One region of the Actinoplanes sp. NPDC049265 genome, then DNA from elsewhere that is predicted to be linked to it. Evidence: riboswitches for the same ligand, from Rfam matches in the RefSeq annotation. Region 1 holds a riboswitch; the other holds the start of a gene.

Region 1 (8,906 bases):
GTCGCCTGCATGGACGCGCGGCTCAACCCGTACGGACTGCTCGGCCTGACCGAGGGCGACGCTCACGTGATCCGCAACGCCGGCGGGGTGATCACCGCGGACGAGCTGCGCAGCCTCGCCATCAGCCAGCGGCTGCTCGGCACCACCGAGATCATCCTGATCCACCACACCGGCTGCGGCATGCTGACCTTCACCGACGACGAGTTCAAGGCGTCGATCCAGGCCGACGTGGGCATCAAGCCGGCCTGGGCGGCCGAGGCGTTCACGGACCTCGACGAGGACGTACGGCAGTCGGTCCGGCGCATCCTCGACGACCCGTTCATCCCGGCGAAGGACTCGGTGCGCGGCTTCGTCTACGAGGTCGAGACCGGCCGCCTCCGCGAGGTCAAATAGGCGCGCCTCGCCGCCTGCGCGAGGTCTAGGACCGCCCGGCGGCCCGCCACCGGACCGGAGTGAAACGAAACAGTTTCGTTCACCCTCGGCCGCGGTCGGTGGGGTCCGCGGTCAGGCGAGGGCCGCGACGATCCGGTCGGGTGCGATCGGGGTGGACCAGTCGGGGCGGACGTCGGCGAATCGGACGACGCCCGCCCGGTCGGCCACGATCGCGGCCGCGAACGGGAGGACGTTGCGGCGGGTGCCGAGCTGGATGTCGGCCCCCGGGGCGGCGAAGCCGATGTTGAGCGCGTCGATCAGCCGGTGCCGCGGGTCGGAGGCGACCAGGAAGTCGAAGTCGTAGCGGTGTTTCAGCGCGGCCAGCCGGCGCGGCGCCTGCGGGCTGACCGCGACCAGGTGCGCGTCCCGGGCGGCGAGCGAGGGCGCCAGGCCGGTACGGTACGCGGTCAGCGCGGCGCCACAGGCGGACGACCCGGCGTGCCGGATGAACAACAGCACCACCGGGCCGGTACGCAGCAGCCGGTCCAGATGGATCGGGCCGAGATCGACCTCGACCAGCGGCTCGATCGGCAGGCGGTCGCCCGCGGTCACCATGCGCTGGTGCAAAGCGTTGCGCTCCACCAACCGCGCGAACTCCGCACCGGTGACCCGACGTTCCTGAGTGACGGTCATGACGCCATCATATCCCCACAAAAACTATAGGAGATAAATATATTGTTCGGTTCGTATTCAATCGTTGAACGTCGATACATGGTTTCTTCCTAGCGTGGTCCCCAGGCATCCATCACCTGGAGGAACAGATGCGACCTGCTCGGCTCTCCCTGGCCACCGCCGTCGTCACCGGCACCGCCCTGGCGGTCACCGCCACCCCCGCCCTGGCCGCCGAGGCCACCGGCACCGTGCTGCACGCCGCCAGCCCCGACGCCGTCGCCGGCAGCTACCTGGTCACGCTCAAGGCCGGCGCCCAGATCGACCGGGCCAACGCCGACCGGATCAGCCGGCGCTACGGCGGCCGCGCCGACCGGGTCTTCGGCCACGCGGTCGAAGGCTTCACCGCCAAGCTGACCGCACCGCAGGCCGCACGGCTCGCCGCCGACCCCGCGGTGGGCACGGTCGAGGCGGACCAGACCGTACGCGTAACCGCCACCCAGACCGGCGCACCCTGGGGCCTCGACCGTTCCGACCAGCGCGGCCTGCCTCTGAGCACCACCTACACGTACGGGCCGAGCAGCGGCGTCACGGTCTACGTGGTGGACACCGGGATCCGGATCACCCACCAGGACTTCGGCGGCCGGGCCAGCTACGGCTACGACGCCGTGGACAACGACAACGTGGCCCAGGACGGCAACGGCCACGGGACGTTCGTCTCGGGCGTCGCCGTCGGCAGCACGTACGGCCTGGCCAAGCAGGCCAACGTGGTCGGCGTACGGGTGCTGGACAACAATGGCTCGGGCACCACGGCGGGCGTGGTCGCCGGCATCGACTGGGTGACCGCGCACGCGGCGCCCGGGCGCTCGGTCGCCAACCTCAGCCTCGGCGGCGGGGTCAGCAGCACGCTGGACGCGGCCGTCCGGCGGTCGATCGCGGCAGGCATCCCGTACGCGATCGCGGCCGGCAACTCCGGCGCCAACGCGAGCAACACCTCACCTGCGCGGGTCACCGAGGCGTTGACCGTGGGGGCCACCGACCGCACCGACGTACGCGCCAACTGGTCCAACTACGGTTCGGTGCTCGACCTGTTCGCGCCCGGCGTCGACATCACCTCGGACTGGCGGACCAGCGACACCGCCACGTACACCGGCAGCGGCACCTCGTTCTCGTCGCCGCACGTGGCCGGGGCGGTCGCGCTCTATCTGTCGGCCCACCCCGGCGCGTCGGTGACCACCGTGAACAACGCCATCGTGGCCGCCGCGACCACCGGCGTCGTGTCCGGCCCGGGCAGCGGCTCGCCGAACCGCCTGCTCTACACGGCTTCCCTCAGCTGATCCGCACGGCGGCCCGGTCCGGATCCCTTGGACCGGGCCGTTCGCTGCTCCCCGGCGTGGACGACGAGGTGAATCGTCAGCGCAGGCCGAGGTCGGTGAGAGCGGAGATCAGGCGATCCACGTCGTCGCGGGTCGAGCCGAGACCGAAACTCGCGCGCAGCAAACCGGTGGTAGCACAGTCGCCGGCCACGGCGCCCGACCCGGCCCGCGCACCCGAGGCAACCGGCGCACCCGAGGCAACCGGCGCGATCGAGGTGACCAGCGCGCTCGAGGTAACCGGCGCACCCGAGGCGACCGCCGCGCTCGACGCGGCCGGCGTCGCGCCGGTCAGGCGGCGGACCAGGGGGTGGGCACAGAACTGGCCGGCCCGGACCCCGATGCCGTACCGCTCGGCCATGGTGGCCGCCACCCCGGCCGGGTCGGGCACGGCGAAGGACGCGATGCCCACCCGTGCGACCGCGCCGCCGAACAGGGTCACCCCGCCGAGGCCGTCGAGCAGACTCTGCTCGTGCTCCAGCAGCGCGGCCCGGTCGGCCCGCAGCAGGGCGGCGCAGACGGCGCCCAGCGACACCGCGCCCAGCAGGTTCGGGGTGCCGCCCTCGTGCCGGGAAGGCCCGGTGGTCCAGGTGATCTCGGCCGGTTCGTCGCCGACCGCCGCGCTCGCACCGCCGCCGCGCAGGTAGGGCTGGGCGGCGTCGAGCCAGTCGCCCCGGCCGGCCAGCACGCCGGCGCCGAAGGGGGCGTACAGCTTGTGCCCGGACAGGGCGAGGTAGTCGGCGCCGAGATCATTCAGGTCGACGGGTACGTGCGGAGCCAGCTGCGCCGCGTCCACGACGACCCGGGCGCCGTGCCGGTGGGCGACGTCGGCGAGGCGCCGGACCGGCCAGATCTCGCCCGTCACGTTGCTCGCCCCGGTCACCGCGACCAGCACTGGGCCGTCGATCGTGGCCAGCGCCGCCGCCAGCGCGGCGACCGCGGCGTCGGGGGTGGCGGGGGACGGCAGCCGCACCACCGAGGACCACGGCAGCAGGTTGGCGTGGTGCTCGCCGTCGAAGACGACAGTGGTGGTGCCGGTCGGCAGGGCGCGGGCCAGCAGGTTGAGCGCGTCGGTGGTGTTACGGGTGAAGATCACATGGTCGCCGGGGCGGGCGCCGACGAACTCGGCCACGATGTCGCGGGCCCGCTCGTACTCCAGGGTCGAGGTCTGTGACCGGAGCCCGGTGCCGCGGTGCACGCTGCCGTAGAAGGGCAGTAGGTCCTGGACCGCGTCGGCCGCGGCGCGCACACAGGGCGCGGAGGCGGCGTAGTCGAGGTGAGCGAATCGCACGGTGCGGCCACTGGCGATCTCGACGGTAAGTTCGTTGCCGACGATCTCCAGGTCTCGCACGTCCTCTTTAAGGTCTCGCACGTCCTCTTTAAGGTCTCGCACGTCCTCTTTAAGGTCTCGCACGTCTTCTTGGTCGCTGTTCTGAAAAGCGACAGACATGGCCTTCTCCTCGTGAGGGTCGGGGACCCGCACGGGCCCGCGCTTGCCCCGCGTCGAGTGACGCGCAGCCTGGTCCTCACCCGGGGCACCCCATCGCGAACGCAAGGGTTGCCGGCCAGCAAGCCGGGGCTACGCGCTGGCACTCATGACCTGTCGCCGACCATATCATCCCGCCGGTCGTCACATCAGGCGCCGGCCGGTCCCCGGCGGCTCGCTCCGGTGCTGGAATCCGGGTCACCCGTCCGGGGTAAGCGAGGAAGACCGGAGCCCTCCCCATGATCGGGCGGCGCGCCTGACCGATCAGGTCGACTCTGCTCGGCCCGACGCCCGGAGTACGTGTCGCGGGCACCGATGACCTGGATCGCGGGCAGCGGCGGGCCTAGTCTCGCCAACCGGACCGAGCACCGGGCGTACGGGAATCGGTCCCTCTTCCGACCGAAGTGGCCGTCCACGCCAGATGGCCTTCTCATCCCTGCCCGGCATCCCCACAGTGCTTACGCGGCGCTCATCTCATCCTGCCCATCGGAGGCTCTTCCATGCCCGATCCCATCTTCTACTCGATCGTCGTCGTCGACGTGGAGCGGTTCGGTCAGCGCACCAATCCCATGCAGGCGTCACTGCGCGCGGCCATGTACGAAGTCGTCCGGACAGCGTTCGCCGATGTGCGACGGGACGGCGAGATCGTGCGGCTGGACCGCGGCGACGGCATCGTCATGCTGGTGCCGACGGCCACGGCCGACTCGGTGACCCTGGCCGGGCGTTTCGTCGACGCGCTGGACCGGGCGCTGCGGGAGAAGTCCCGGATGTTCTCGGCCGAGCATCAGATGCGCATGCGCGTCGCCCTGCACCAGGGCAACTGCCTGCAGGACGAACACGGCTGGCAGGGCGAGGCCATCAACACGGCGGCGCGCCTGGTCGACGCCCAGGAACTGCGCGACGCGCTGGCCGCCGCGCCCGACGCCGCGATGGCCCTCATCGTCTCCGACGAGATCTATCGCGGGGTGGTCCGGCACGGGTACCGGTACATCGACCCGGCGTCGTTCGCCCGGATCACGCTGGCCAAGAAGGAGCTGCACGAGGACGCCTGGATCAGCGTGCCCGGCCACCCCAGCCCGCCGCTGATCCGCCGGCCCGAGCGGCGAAGCGAGTCGTCCGGCCCGGCCGCACCCACCACCACGGTGTACGGCCCTCAGGTGAATAACGGCGACTACGTGCGGGGCGACAAGGTCGGCGGCGACGTCTACCACTTCGGCGGGCCCCGGTGAACGTTCCCGCGGCCCCGGCCACACCCGCGGCGACACCGGCCACACCGGCGACGCCAGGCGGGGGCGGCGCCGGCGGGGGCACACCGGCCGCGCCGAAGGCCGCCGGCGCCCCGGCCGCGCCGAAGACGCCCGGGGCTCCGGCCGGCCCGGCGCCACCCGACCCGTCGAAGACCCCGGCCACGACGCCGGCCGACACCGAGGTCGCCACCGACGCGAAGCTCGACGGCAAGGGCGGCAAGGTCCAGGCCGCGGTCAACCCGCAGCAGCGAGCCGACCTGCTCCGCGAGGCGGCGGGCAAGTTCCTCGGCGATCACGTCGCCGGCGACCGGGTCAGCGGCGACAAGTACGTGACCATCCACGAGGGACGCGAGCGGGTCCGTCTCCCCCGGCTCGGCATCGCCCTGGCCGACATGGTGCGGCGGGCGTTCGTGGCCCCTCCGGAGTGGTCGCGCGTCCGCGCGGAAGAGCACGGCAAACGGATCGTCATCCTGCGGGCCGACCCCAACCGGGGCAAGTGCGCCGCCGCGATCCGGCTGCTGCAGTCACCGGCCGACCGGCCCATCTTCCATCTCGACCGCGCCATCCAGCTGGCCACACTGGCCGCGACGCTGGAGAGCGCGGCCAGGACCGCGGGGGCGCTGCCGCGGGGCGCCGGGTTCCTGCTGCAGGAGCCGCTCGCCTGGGACGCCGTCGGTGGCAACGTCCTGCAACACGTCGAGGCCGCCCTGGAGGAGATCGACGGACGCCTGGTCGTGACCCTGGACAGCAGCGCCGCGCTCGCCGACCAGGACGTCGCCGGCCACGTCGTCGACCTCGGCACGGCGCCTCCGGTCGCCGACATCTTCGACCGGCACCTGGCCTGGCGCCTCGACGACCCCCGGCTGTACGCGCGGGTCAAGGTCGATGTCGAGGTCGTCGCGCTGTCCGAGGAGGTGCTCACCGAGGACGTGCCGATGCACGTCGCGGCCAACCTGGCCACCATGGTCGGGCAGGCCATCGACGGCGCGACGATCGACATCGGACGGGTCCGGCAGCGGATGTCGCAGGTCGCCACCGAGGAGTTCGACATCTGGTTCGGCGGCCTGCCCGATCTGCCCGCCCGATGCCTGGCGATCGCCCTCGCGGTGCTCGACGGCATGCCGTACGAGAACGTCGTGCACGCGGCCGACCTGCTCACCGAACGCCTCGACGGGCCGCCGCAGGTGGCCGGCGACAACGTGCTGGCGCCGTGGCGGGACCCGTTCCGGCACACCCGCACCGAGGTGCTCCGCCGGCTCCGGGCCGAGACGCGGCCGGGTGTCGAACGCGGCATGTTCGGCACCGTCCCGGTCGAGGCCATGGGATACCGGTCGGAGGACTTCCCCCGCCTGGTCCTCGAACACGTCTGGCGCCGCTTCGGCCTGCACCGCGAACTGCTGGGCTGGCTGCACGACCTGTCCAGCGACCTCAACGAGGAGATCCGGGCCCGGGCCGGCACCGCGCTCGGCCTGGTATCCACGTTCGCGTTCGACTTCGTCTGGACCCAGGTGCTCCGGGCGATGGCTCAGGACACCGGCAACTTCCGCAATCGCGAGGTGGTCGCCTACGCCCTGCGGGTGCCGGCCGCCGAACCGGCGCTGCGGCCCCTGGTCGACGCGATCGTCACTGGGCTGGCCGGCAACGCCGACCTGCCGTTCGGGCAGGCCACCGCCGCCCGCGTGTACGGCGTGAGCCTCGGCCCGCTCGGCGTCGGCGAGGCGCTGGCCGCCCTGGACCGGCTGGCCGTCATCGACGACCGCTACATCGCCGCCGGCATCGGGGACAGCCTGGCCGACCTGATCATGCAGGACGAGACCCGGAACCCCGCCCAGGTCCTGGCCAAGGTCTCGGCCTGGCAGAGCGACCGGCGGCGGGCCCTGGTCGGCGAGGCGGTCTTCCTGCACCTGGCCCGCTGGCTGACCACCGATCACGTGGTGGCCGGCCGGACCGTCGTCTGGCCGACCCTGCTGTGGTTCGCGGACGAGCGGATCGAGTTGCGGGCCGGGCTGCTGAGCATGTGGCGGTTCGTGCTCAATTCCGGGAGCCTGCCCGAGCAGGTGGCCGAGGTGCTCGCGCACTGGGCCGACCTGGCCGAGGCGGACGCGCATGTGCGCACGTCGCTGAGCCGGATGCTGGGCGCCACCGCGGGCGCGAGCGAACGTACCTACACGTTGGTGCAACGCCAGGTCAGGGACTGGCGGGCGCCGGACAACCTGCGACCCAAACCCCGCACCGCGTACGCGGTCGAGGACTCCATGCGCCCGAGGAACGATGCCGCGTGACCACACCACTCAACCCGATCCTGTCCGTCACACCGGTGCAGCGAGGGCTGCTCAGCCGCACGGTCGCCACCACGCCGGACGTGGCGGTCGTCTACTCGACCGGCGCCGGCCAGGCCGTCTACCTCGGCGGTCGTCCGCTGACCTGGAAGGAACAGACGTTCTCCCAGTACCGCACCCGGTACGACGTGGACACCAGCGATCATCGTCGCACCGTCGAACTACGCAGCAGCCCGCTGCCGTCGCGCGGTGACTACTACTTCTTCATCGCCACCGTGGATGTCGCGTTCCGGGTGCACGACCCGGCCGAGGTGGTACGCCGCAACATCCGCGACACGCTGCCCGTGGTGTACGGCTTCCTCAAGAATCAGCTCCGCGGCATCACCCGTGGCTTCGACATCGAGCAGTCCACCGAGGCCGAGGAGGCGGCCCGCCGCCGGTTCGCCGGTCCGGTGACGCTGCCCGAGGGCATCACCCTCTTCGAGGTGTCGCCCCGGCTGCTGCCCGACGCCGAGGCCAGCCGCTACCTGCAGGGAAGGGTCGCGTCGGCCCGGAGGCTGGAGAGCAACGTCGACCAGCACCGGGTGAACGTCCAGGAGGCCATGCAGCAAGGCGAGCTGGACCGGATGCAGCAGATGGCCCGGATCCAGGCGGTGCAGCTGGACCTGAACGCGCTGGGCGGCCAGGAGCTGACCGCCCGGCAGATGGCGCAACGTCACCTGGCCACCCACCCGCACGACACCGAGCGGGTCATGGCCTTGCTCATGCAGCACGAGCTGGCCATGATCGAGCGCCAGGACGGGCAGGCCCACCAGGCCACCGAGTTGTTCAAGTTCCTGGCGCAGAACGGCACGTTCCAGCCGGGCGACATGGAACACCTGGTCTCGCCGCTGCTCCGGCAGATGGGCGCCGCGCCGGCTCCAGCGGCGATCCCGGCGACGGCCTGGACCCAGCCGCCGGTGCTGCCCAGCACGCCCGCACCCGGCGCGCCTCCGGTCGTACCGGTACAGGGGAAGCCTCCGGCGGTCGTGCTCGAGCAGAACCCGGAGACCAAGGTGTGGACGCCGGCCGACGGAGTGCAGCCGATCTATCTCGTGGTGGACGAGTCGGCCGAGGTGACGCCGTACATCGGCGATCTCAGCAACGGCGTGCACCTGCTGCACGAGGCCCTGCTGCGGGCCGACGACGTCGCGTCGGCGATCCGGCTCGGCGTGCTCGGCTTCGCCGACGAACTGGCCACCCGCCGCCCGCTGGAGCCGATCATGGCCGGCGCGCAGTCGCCCTGGTTCGCGCCGCGCGGAACGGCGGACTACGCGATCACCTTCGAGAAGCTGATGGACGTCATCGACCAGGACATCCCGCTGCTCAAGGAACAGCAACCCAAGGTGCTCCGCCCGACCGTGTACCTGATCAGCGGCAGCGACGCGGCGGACGGCGTGTGGAGCGGCCCGTACCAGCGCCTGACCGACCGCGGTTCCCA
Region 2 (8,906 bases), on a different contig from region 1:
CCGTCGCGCAGGCCGAGGTTGCCGATGGTCAGGTCGTCGGCGTAGAGCAGGGCGCGGCTGGCGCTCGCCTCGGCCCGGGCGGCGATGCCGGCGGTGGTGCGGGCGCCGGCCAGGCGCAGCGGGTCACCGGGGTTGATCGCGAGCGCGGCCATCACCTCGGGATGCAGGCGGACGATGCCGCGACGCGCGTCGAGGGCCGCGGGCCGCTGGGTCACGGTCAGCGTGAGATCGTCTGCCACGGCTACCACGCTATCGCCCTCACGCCGGTGGGAACCCACAGCACTCACAGCACTCGCTCAGATCGGCCGGGATAGCTTTGGGCGCATGCCATTGAGCCGTCGTAGGGTCCTGGCCGCCACGGCAGTCCTCGTGATCCTCGCCGGTCTGGTGGTCGGGGCCGTGCTGCCCGGCCGGGATGCCTGGACCACCAGCGATCAGCCGGTGACCGTGCCCGAGGCGCCCTCCGGCGGGGCCACGATCGACCTCGACACGCGCTTCTACCTGCCGCGCGACCGGGCCGGCAAGGTGCCCGCGGTGCTGCTCGCGCACGGCTTCGGCGGGACCAAGAACTCGGTCCGGGACGACGCCGAGTCGCTGGTCGAGCGCGGGTACGCGGTGCTGACCTGGACCGCCCGCGGTTTCGGCCGCAGCGGCGGGCAGATCCACCTGGACAGCCCCGACTACGAGGTCCGCGACGCGCAGCGGCTGCTCGACTGGTTGGCCCGGCGGCCCGAGGTGGAGACCGACGCGGCCGGCGACCCTCGGGTGGGCGTGGTCGGCGGGTCCTACGGCGGGGCGCTGGCGCTGCTGCTGGCCGGGCAGGACACCCGGGTGGACGCGATCGTCCCGCTGATCACCTGGAACGATCTCGGGCGCTCGTTCCTGCCGCAGTCGGCCGGCACCGACGCGGTCGGCGTCTTCAAGAAGGGCTGGGCCGGCCTGTTCTTCGGAAACGGCGCCGCCTCGCCCGCGGCCACGGGTGGCTCGCCCGACGAGGGCGCCGGCTCCGGGTCCGATGCCGGCGCGGCCGCCGGGCCGGCGGTTCTTCCGCCGGGGATCAACCCTGCTTGCGGGCGGTTTGCCGCCGATGTGTGTGCGGCCTATCTCTCGATGGCGACCACGGGGCAGCCGGACGCCGCGGCGCTGGCCTTGCTGCGTGAGTCCAGCCCTCAGGCGGTACTCGGAAAGATCAAGGCGCCGACGCTGCTCGTTCAGGGGGCAGTGGACACGCTCTTTCCGCTGTCCGAGGCGGACGCCAACGCGCGGGGGATCGCGGCGGCCGGTACGCCGGTGCGGGTCGCCTGGTTCACCGGCGGGCACGACGGCGGGCTCGGGCCGCAGACCGACCAGGACCGGACCAAGTTCCTGACCGTGCAGTGGCTCGACCACTACGTCAAGGGCGAGGGCGAGGCGCCGCCGACCAGTTTCACGTACTCGCGGGTGGCCGGCTTCAGCGCGCTCGACCGGGGGCTGGTGACGAACGGGTACTCGGTCGACGCGTACCCCGGAATCAGCGGGACCGGTCGCACCGACATCGCGCTGGCCGGCCCGGCGCAGCCGATCGCCAACCCGCCCAACGGCAATCCCGGCGGCCTCTCCTCGCTGCCGGGCGTCGGCGGCCGGCTGTCCACGCTGCTCGCAGGCGTGGCCGGGGACATACCGGGGCAGTACGCCACCTTCGCCTCGAAGCCCGTCACCCAGGCCGTCGACGTGGTCGGAGCGCCGACCGTCCGGCTCCGGGCCGCGTCACCGACCGGCGAGGCGACGCTGTTCGTCAAGCTCTACGACGTCGACCCGAAGGGCGCTGAGACGCTGAGCGCGGGGCTGGTCGCGCCGGTCCGGCTGACCGGGCTCGGCCGGGACATCGCGGCCGCGCGGCCGGTGACCGTCACACTGCCGGCGATCGTCCGGCGGATCGAGACCGGCAACTCGCTGCGAGTCGTGGTCGCCGCCTCCGACCAGGGCTACCTCACACCGCCGGCGCCGGCCACCTACACCGTCGCGGTCGAACCCACGCTCACGCTGCCGACCATGGTGGGCACGCCGATCAGCAACCCCCAGGTGATCTGGCGGTACGTGCTGGCCGGCCTGATCGCCGCCATCGTCCTGGGACTTGTCGTGGTGCTGCTGATCCGCCGCCGCCGGGCCCGCCGGGCGCCGACCGTGGCCGAGTTCGCCGAGACCCCGCTGGTCGTGCGTGACCTGCGCAAGGAGTACGGGGACGGGTTCGTCGCGGTCGAGGAGATCAGCTTCACGGTCGAGCGCGGCCAGGTCGTCGGGCTGCTCGGTCCCAATGGTGCCGGCAAGACCACCACGCTGCGGGTGCTGATGGGGCTGACCATGCCGACCCGGGGCGAAGCGCTGGTCTTCGGCAACCCGCTGGTGCCCGGTTCGCCGATCCTGTCCCGGGTCGGCGCGCTGGTCGAGGGGCCGGGGTTCCTGCCCCACCTGACCGGTGAGGAAAACCTGCGGGCGTACTGGCGGGCCACCGGCCGGCCGTGGGCCGACGCGCGGTTCGACGAGGCGGTGGAGATCGCCGGGCTGGGTGACTCGATCCATCGGCGTACGAAGAACTACAGCCACGGCATGCGCCAGCGCCTGGCCATCGCCCAGGCCATGCTCGGGCTGCCCGAGTTGCTGGTGCTGGACGAGCCGACCGACGGGCTGGACCCGCCGCAGATCGCCGAGATGCGCCGGGTGCTCAAGCGGTACGCCACCGACGGCCGCGCGGTGCTGGTGTCCAGCCACCTGCTGGCCGAGGTCGAGCAGACCTGTACGCACGCGGTGGTGGTGAACAAGGGCCGGATCGTGGCGTCCGGGCCGGTCGACGAGATCGTCGGCGACTCGCCGTCGGTGCAGATCGAGGTGACCGACGTGGCCGAGGCGTCGCGGGTGCTCGCCGGGCTCAACGTGACCTCGGTGCTGCCGGACGGCGCGACCGGTCTGATCGTCGACATGAACGGCACGCCGCGCGCCGAGGTGGTGGCGTCGCTGGTCAAGGCCGGGATCGGGGTCGACCGGGTGGTGCCGCGGCGCCGGTTGGAAGACGCGTTCCTGGCGCTGGTCGGGGAGAACTCGCGAGGGAGTGGGGACCGATGACCTCGAGCGGCAGCGGGGAGGCTACGGTCGCGACCACAACGGTGAACGATCGCCGGACCGTGGAGCGCGGAAACTCAGCTACGGGGTACCGGCCGTCGGCCACGCTGCCGATCTGGGCCGAGGTCAGGCGGCAGGCGTCGCGCCGGCGTACCCAGTTGGCTCTGGGTTTCATGGCTCTTCTGCCCTTGATCGTGCTTGTCGCGTTCGAGTTCGGCGGCAGCTCGGACGACGACAACGGCGGCGGGCAGTTCTCCAGCCTGGTCGACCTGGCCACCTCGGGCGGACTCAACTTCGCGCTCTTCTGCGTCTTCGTCTCGGCGTCGTTCCTGCTGGTCGTGGTCGTGGCGCTATTCTGCGGCGACACCGTGGCCAGCGAGGCGTCCTGGGGCAGCCTGCGCTACCTGCTCGCGATCCCGGTGCCGCGGGCCCGGCTGCTCGCCGTCAAGCTCGGCGTCGCCCTCGCCTATTCGCTGGTCGCGCTGCTCACGCTGGGTGGGGTGGCGCTGTTGGTGGGGACGCTGCGGTACGGCTGGCACCCGCTGGGCAGCACCATCGCCGCCGAGATCCCGCCCGGCGAAGGGCTGCTACGGCTGCTCGGGATCCTGGGCTACCTGGCCGTCATCCTGCTGATCGTGGCCGGGCTCGCGTTCCTGCTCTCGGTGCTGACCGACGCGGCGCTGGGGGCGGTCGGCGGCGCGGTGCTGTTGTGGATCCTGTCCAGCATCCTCGACCAGATCGAGGCGCTCGGGGTGATCCGGGACTTCCTGCCCACCCACTACAGCGACGCTTGGCTGGGCCTGCTCTCGACGCCCACCCAGACCGACGACATGGTGCGCGGGGCGATCGCGGCGGTGGCGTACGCGACGATCTTCTGGTCGCTCGCGTTCTGGCGATTCACCCGCAAGGACATCACGTCGTGAGCGTCACACTACTTTTCGCCTAGGCCAATCGCCACGTAGGGTGTGTGTCAGACAACTGAATACCTCATCCAGAGGGGCAGAGGGAACGGCCCGTTGAAGCCCCGGCAACCACCACATCTGTGGCAGGTGCTAATTCCGGCCTTGCCTCCCCGGGCAGGGAAAGATGAGAGGAATTCCTCTGGTGACGTCCACCCTCAGCACATCCGTCGGTTCTCCCGCCCGCGCTCTTGTCTGCCGGGCCTGCGGTGCCGAGTTCCCCCTGGCCGCCCAGCATGCCTGTTACGAGTGTTTCGGGCCGCTCGAGGTCGCGTACGACCCGGCGGCGATCGCCCAGGTGACCCGCGCCCAGATCGAGGCGGGTCCGCACAACATCTGGCGCTACGCGCCGCTGCTCCCGGCCGGTCAGGATCCGGCCGGTCGCGTCACCCTCGACCCCGGCCTCACCCCGCTGATCAGCGCGCCCGCGCTGGCCGCGGCGATCGGCCTGGACGCTCCGCTGTGGGTGAAGGACGACTCGGCCAACCCGACCCATTCGTTCAAGGACCGGGTCGTCTCGGTCGCCCTGACCGCGGCCCGCGGCCTCGGCTTCACCCGGTTCGCCTGTGCCTCCACCGGTAACCTGGCCAACTCGGTGGCCGCGCACGCCGCCCGGGCCGGCGTTCCCTCGATCGTCTTCATCCCCGGCGACCTGGAGCAGGGCAAGGTCGTCACGACCGCGGTGTACGGCGGTGAGCTGGTCGCCATCGACGGCTCGTACGACGATGTCAACCGGCTCTGTGGCGAACTGGTCGAGACCGACGAGTTCGAGGACACCGCGTTCGTCAACGTGAACGTCCGCCCGTTCTACGCCGAGGGCTCCAAGACCCTCGGGTACGAGGTGGCCGAGCAGCTCGGCTGGCGCATCCCGGCCCAGGTGGTCATCCCGATGGCCAGCGGCGAGCTGCTCACCAAGATCGACAAGGCGTTCTCCGAGCTGGTCGAGATCGGCCTGGTCGAGGCCCCGGCCGGCGGCTGGCGGGTGTTCGGCGCGCAGTCGGCCGGCTGCAACCCGATCGCGACCGCCCTGCACAACGGCACCGACCAGATCGTCCCGGTCAAGCCGACCGGCATCGCCAAGTCGCTGAACATCGGCGACCCGGCGGCCGGCGTCTACGCCATCGAGGCGGTCCAGCGCACCGACGGGTGGATGGACTACGCCGACGACGACGAGATCCGCGAGGCCATCCAGCTGCTGGCCCAGACCACCGGCGTCTTCGCCGAGACGGCCGGTGGCGTGACCGTGGCCGTGCTCAAGAAGCTGGTCGCCGCGGGCAAGCTCGACCCGGCCAAGGAGACCGTCGTCTTCAACACCGGCGAGGGTCTGAAGACGCTGGACGCGGTGGCCGACCGGGTCGGGCCGACGCACCGGATCAAGCCGTCGCTGCGCGGGGCTCGTGACGCCGGCCTTCTCGGGTAACCCGGTGTAGTCGGGTTCCCGACAGTAAGTTCGCTTTTCCATCCTGCGAGGACTTGCGAACGGATCACAACGTCGGCAGGATGCTCTCTGCGGGAGGACGCGACGCCGTACGAGGCCCCACCTTCGAGCTTGGCGACAATCTCTACCGGGGCCCAACGACCCAGTGCCGGAGGCGCTGTGCGCGCGTCCTCCCGACCAAATTTCTCCTTCGGTAAATCGGTCGCGGCGGACCACGAGTGCGTTCAGTCTGTGGGGATGCGCATCGACGTCGCCGAGTTCGAGGGTTCTGACGAGTCCGTTGTCCGCCAGGCCTACGCGGTCGCCAAGGCCGCACACGAGCGCGATGTTCCGGACATCCCGTTCGAGCCCGAGGACTTCTTCGTCGACACGGTGCGTCGTGGTTATCCCGCGTGCCGCAACATTCACGCGCTCGCCACGCTGGACGGCGAACCGGCCGGCGTGGTCGAGATGTCCCTGCCGCTGCTGGACAACCTCGAACAGCTCAACACCCACCTCAACGTGCACCCGGCGATGCGGCGGCACGGCGTCGGGCGGGCGCTGCTCGACTTCGTGATCGAGCGCAGCCGCGCCGAGGGCCGCAAACACATCACCGGCGAGTCGGTGCAGAAGCACCCCGACGGTGACGCCTTCGCCTCGGCCGCCGGCGCCAAGGCGGCCCTGCAGGACACCCGCAGCCGGCTCGACCTGACCACGGCCGACCACAAGCGATATGCCGAGATGCTCGCCGAGGCCCGGGCCAGCGCCGCCGGCTACCGGGTGGTGCGGTGGCAGGGCATGCCGGCCGACGAGTACCTCGACGACATCGCCTATCTGGACAGCCGGCTCTTCGAGGACGCGCCCATGGGCGACCTGACCATCGAACCGGAAAAGGTCGACGCCGACCGGATCCGCACGAGCGAGCAGAACCGGCTCGACCGGGGCCTCGACCGCTTCCACACCGGCGCTGTGCACGAGGCCACCGGGCGGATGGTGGCCTGGACGACGCTCTCCGGGCCGCCGGCGCTGGCCACCCACCTCTGGCAGCACATCACGATCGTCGACCCGGACCACCGCGGCCACCGGCTCGGCCTGATCGTCAAGCTGGAAAACCTGCGGTTCGCGCTCGATCACCGGCCGGCGTTGACCGCGATCGACACGTTCAACGCCTCGTCGAACGAGTACATGCTGTCGATCAACCGGGCGCTGGGCTTCCGGGCCGCCGACACCTGGATGCAGTGGCAGCTGACGATCTAGCGCGCCTTGAACCTCGTCGCCCAGGGGCGCAGCGGGGCGTCCGTGCGGTAGCCGCCGGCGTGCAGGCCGGCGTGCTTCTCGAGGGCGTTGCGGCAGCCGTAGGAGCCGGTCATCGCGTACGAGTAGCCGCAGAACGCGTAGTACAGCGGCCAAAAGAGTGGTCCGAGCAGCGCGTACTGGCTGACGTGCCGGCTCTCGTGGCTGAACAGGGCGGTCCGCTCGTCGGCGAGCAGCCACTCCGCGCTGCGCCGGGTGATGATCACCGAGCCGACGGTGAAGCAGGTGTTCTTCGGGATCTTCCGGGCGTACCCCTCGGCGATGAACACGCCGTCGCGGCCGCGCCTGATCGTCGCGCCGGTCGCCCGGGCCAGGATCAGCCCGGCCAGTGTGGTGCCGTTGATGGCGGTCAGCAGCGTGCGGGCGCGCATCTCACGCCGTCCGGCGCATCTGTAACTCGGTCAGGCCCGGGACGACCGGGTGCGGCACGCGGACGCCGGTGTCGGTGAAACCCAGCTTCTGGTACGCGCGTACCGCCCGGTCGTTGCCGACCACCACCTCCAGCATCAACTGGTCGCGCCCGGCCGCCCTCGACCAGGCGGCGACCGCCTCGACCAGGTCGGCCAGGATCCCGGTGCCGCGGCGCTCGGGGGTGATGTAGACGGCGAAGACGACCGTGGTCAGCAGGTCCTCGGGCAGCACGGTGCCGCCGGCGTGCCCGACCAGCGGCCCCTTGCCGGCCCCGGGCTCGGCCACGAACTGCGCGAGGGTGTGTCCGTGGCTGGCCTGGGTGATCCGGCGCCGGTAGTCGTCGTGTGAACGGGCCGCCGCCGCGGCCAGCGTCTCCAGGAAGGCCAGCGGGCTGTCGGCGAGCATCTCCAGCCGCAACGCGCGCATCCGGCCGGCGTCCTCGGGCCGGACCCGGTGCACCGTGGCCGTCGATCGGGGGGCTGTGCTGAGCGACACCATGGTGTCTGCCTACCCGGCCGGGGGAAGGGGCGGCAAGCGGGTTGCGCTTATCCGACCTCGCTGCCACCTGTTTCGCCCTGGGCGTAACTAGTCGAGCGACTAGGCTCACTCTCCTTGCACTCGGCCCATGGGAGTGCTAAACATGGGCTTGGCACTCGCACCACGTGAGTGCCAAGCAGGTCGGGACGGTGGGGTTCCGGCCGGGCGCCGCCATCGGTGCCCCGGCACGGGGCCGGTCGTCGCGGGCTATCCGGCTCGGCCTGAGGACGTCGCATCGCCAGGTGGCGACGTCCGCAGAGGTTCCTGTGAATGTCCGGGAGGACACAGCCGTATGGCCAAGATCATCGCATTCGACGAGGAAGCTCGTCGGGGCCTCGAGCGGGGCATGAACCAGCTCGCCGACGCCGTGAAGGTGACGCTGGGCCCCAAGGGCCGCAACGTCGTGCTCGAGAAGAAGTGGGGCGCTCCCACCATCACCAACGATGGTGTGTCGATCGCCAAGGAGATCGAGCTCGAGGACTCGTACGAGAAGATCGGCGCTGAGCTGGTCAAGGAGGTCGCCAAGAAGACCGACGACGTGGCCGGTGACGGCACGACGACGGCGACCGTCCTCGCCCAGGCGCTGGTTCGCGAGGGCCTGCGCAACGTCGCCGCCGGCGCCAACCCGATGGCCCTGAAGCGGGGCATCGAGGCGGCCGTGGCGAGCGTCTCCGAGGCGCTGACGCAGCTGAGCAAGGATGTGGAGACCAAGGAGCAGATCGCTTCGACCGCCTCCATCTCCGCCGGTGACTCCACGGTCGGCGAGATCATCGCCGAGGCCATGGACAAGGTCGGCAAGGAAGGCGTCATCACCGTCGAGGAGAGCAACACCTTCGGGCTCGAGCTCGAGCTCACCGAGGGTATGCGCTTCGACAAGGGCTACATCTCGGCGTACTTCATGACCGACGCCGAGCGCATGGAGGCCGTCTTCGACGACCCCTACATCCTGATCGCGAACAGCAAGATCTCCGCGGTCAAGGACCTCCTCCCGATCCTGGAGAAGGTCATGCAGGGCGGCAAGCCGCTGATCATCATCGCCGAGGACGTCGAGGGCGAGGCCCTGGCCACCCTGGTCGTGAACAAGGTCCGCGGCACCTTCAAGTCGGTCGCCGTCAAGGCGCCGGGCTTCGGTGACCGTCGCAAGGCCATGCTCGACGACATCGCCATCCTCA

Evidence for each region. A riboswitch is a leader RNA that binds a small molecule or an ion and turns the genes downstream of it on or off. The one in region 1 is predicted to bind S-adenosylmethionine.
Region 2: it holds a riboswitch for S-adenosylmethionine, as region 1 does, so the genes downstream of both, thrC (threonine synthase) here and ACGFIO_RS26875 (aminotransferase class V-fold PLP-dependent enzyme) in region 1, are expected to answer to the same signal.

What each region holds. Positions count from the first base shown of each region.
Region 1 is NZ_JBICSP010000012.1:105,623-114,528, forward strand. Features, by position in the region: gene ACGFIO_RS26860 (beta-class carbonic anhydrase) at 1-393, shown strand, start outside; gene ACGFIO_RS26865 (redoxin domain-containing protein) at 505-1,065, opposite strand; gene ACGFIO_RS26870 (S8 family serine peptidase) at 1,194-2,378, shown strand; gene ACGFIO_RS26875 (aminotransferase class V-fold PLP-dependent enzyme) at 2,455-3,750, opposite strand; SAM riboswitch class IV at 3,899-4,015, opposite strand; gene ACGFIO_RS26880 (hypothetical protein) at 4,401-5,129, shown strand; gene ACGFIO_RS26885 (hypothetical protein) at 5,126-7,429, shown strand; gene ACGFIO_RS26890 (hypothetical protein) at 7,426-8,906, shown strand, end outside.
Region 2 is NZ_JBICSP010000006.1:45,191-54,096, reverse strand. Features, by position in the region: gene ACGFIO_RS16880 (AAA family ATPase) at 1-239, opposite strand, end outside; gene ACGFIO_RS16875 (alpha/beta fold hydrolase) at 325-3,099, shown strand; gene ACGFIO_RS16870 (ABC transporter permease) at 3,141-4,019, shown strand; SAM riboswitch class I at 4,081-4,189, shown strand; gene thrC (threonine synthase) at 4,201-5,475, shown strand; gene ACGFIO_RS16860 (GNAT family N-acetyltransferase) at 5,731-6,729, shown strand; gene ACGFIO_RS16855 (hypothetical protein) at 6,726-7,157, opposite strand; gene ACGFIO_RS16850 (GNAT family N-acetyltransferase) at 7,159-7,695, opposite strand; gene groL (chaperonin GroEL) at 8,027-8,906, shown strand, end outside.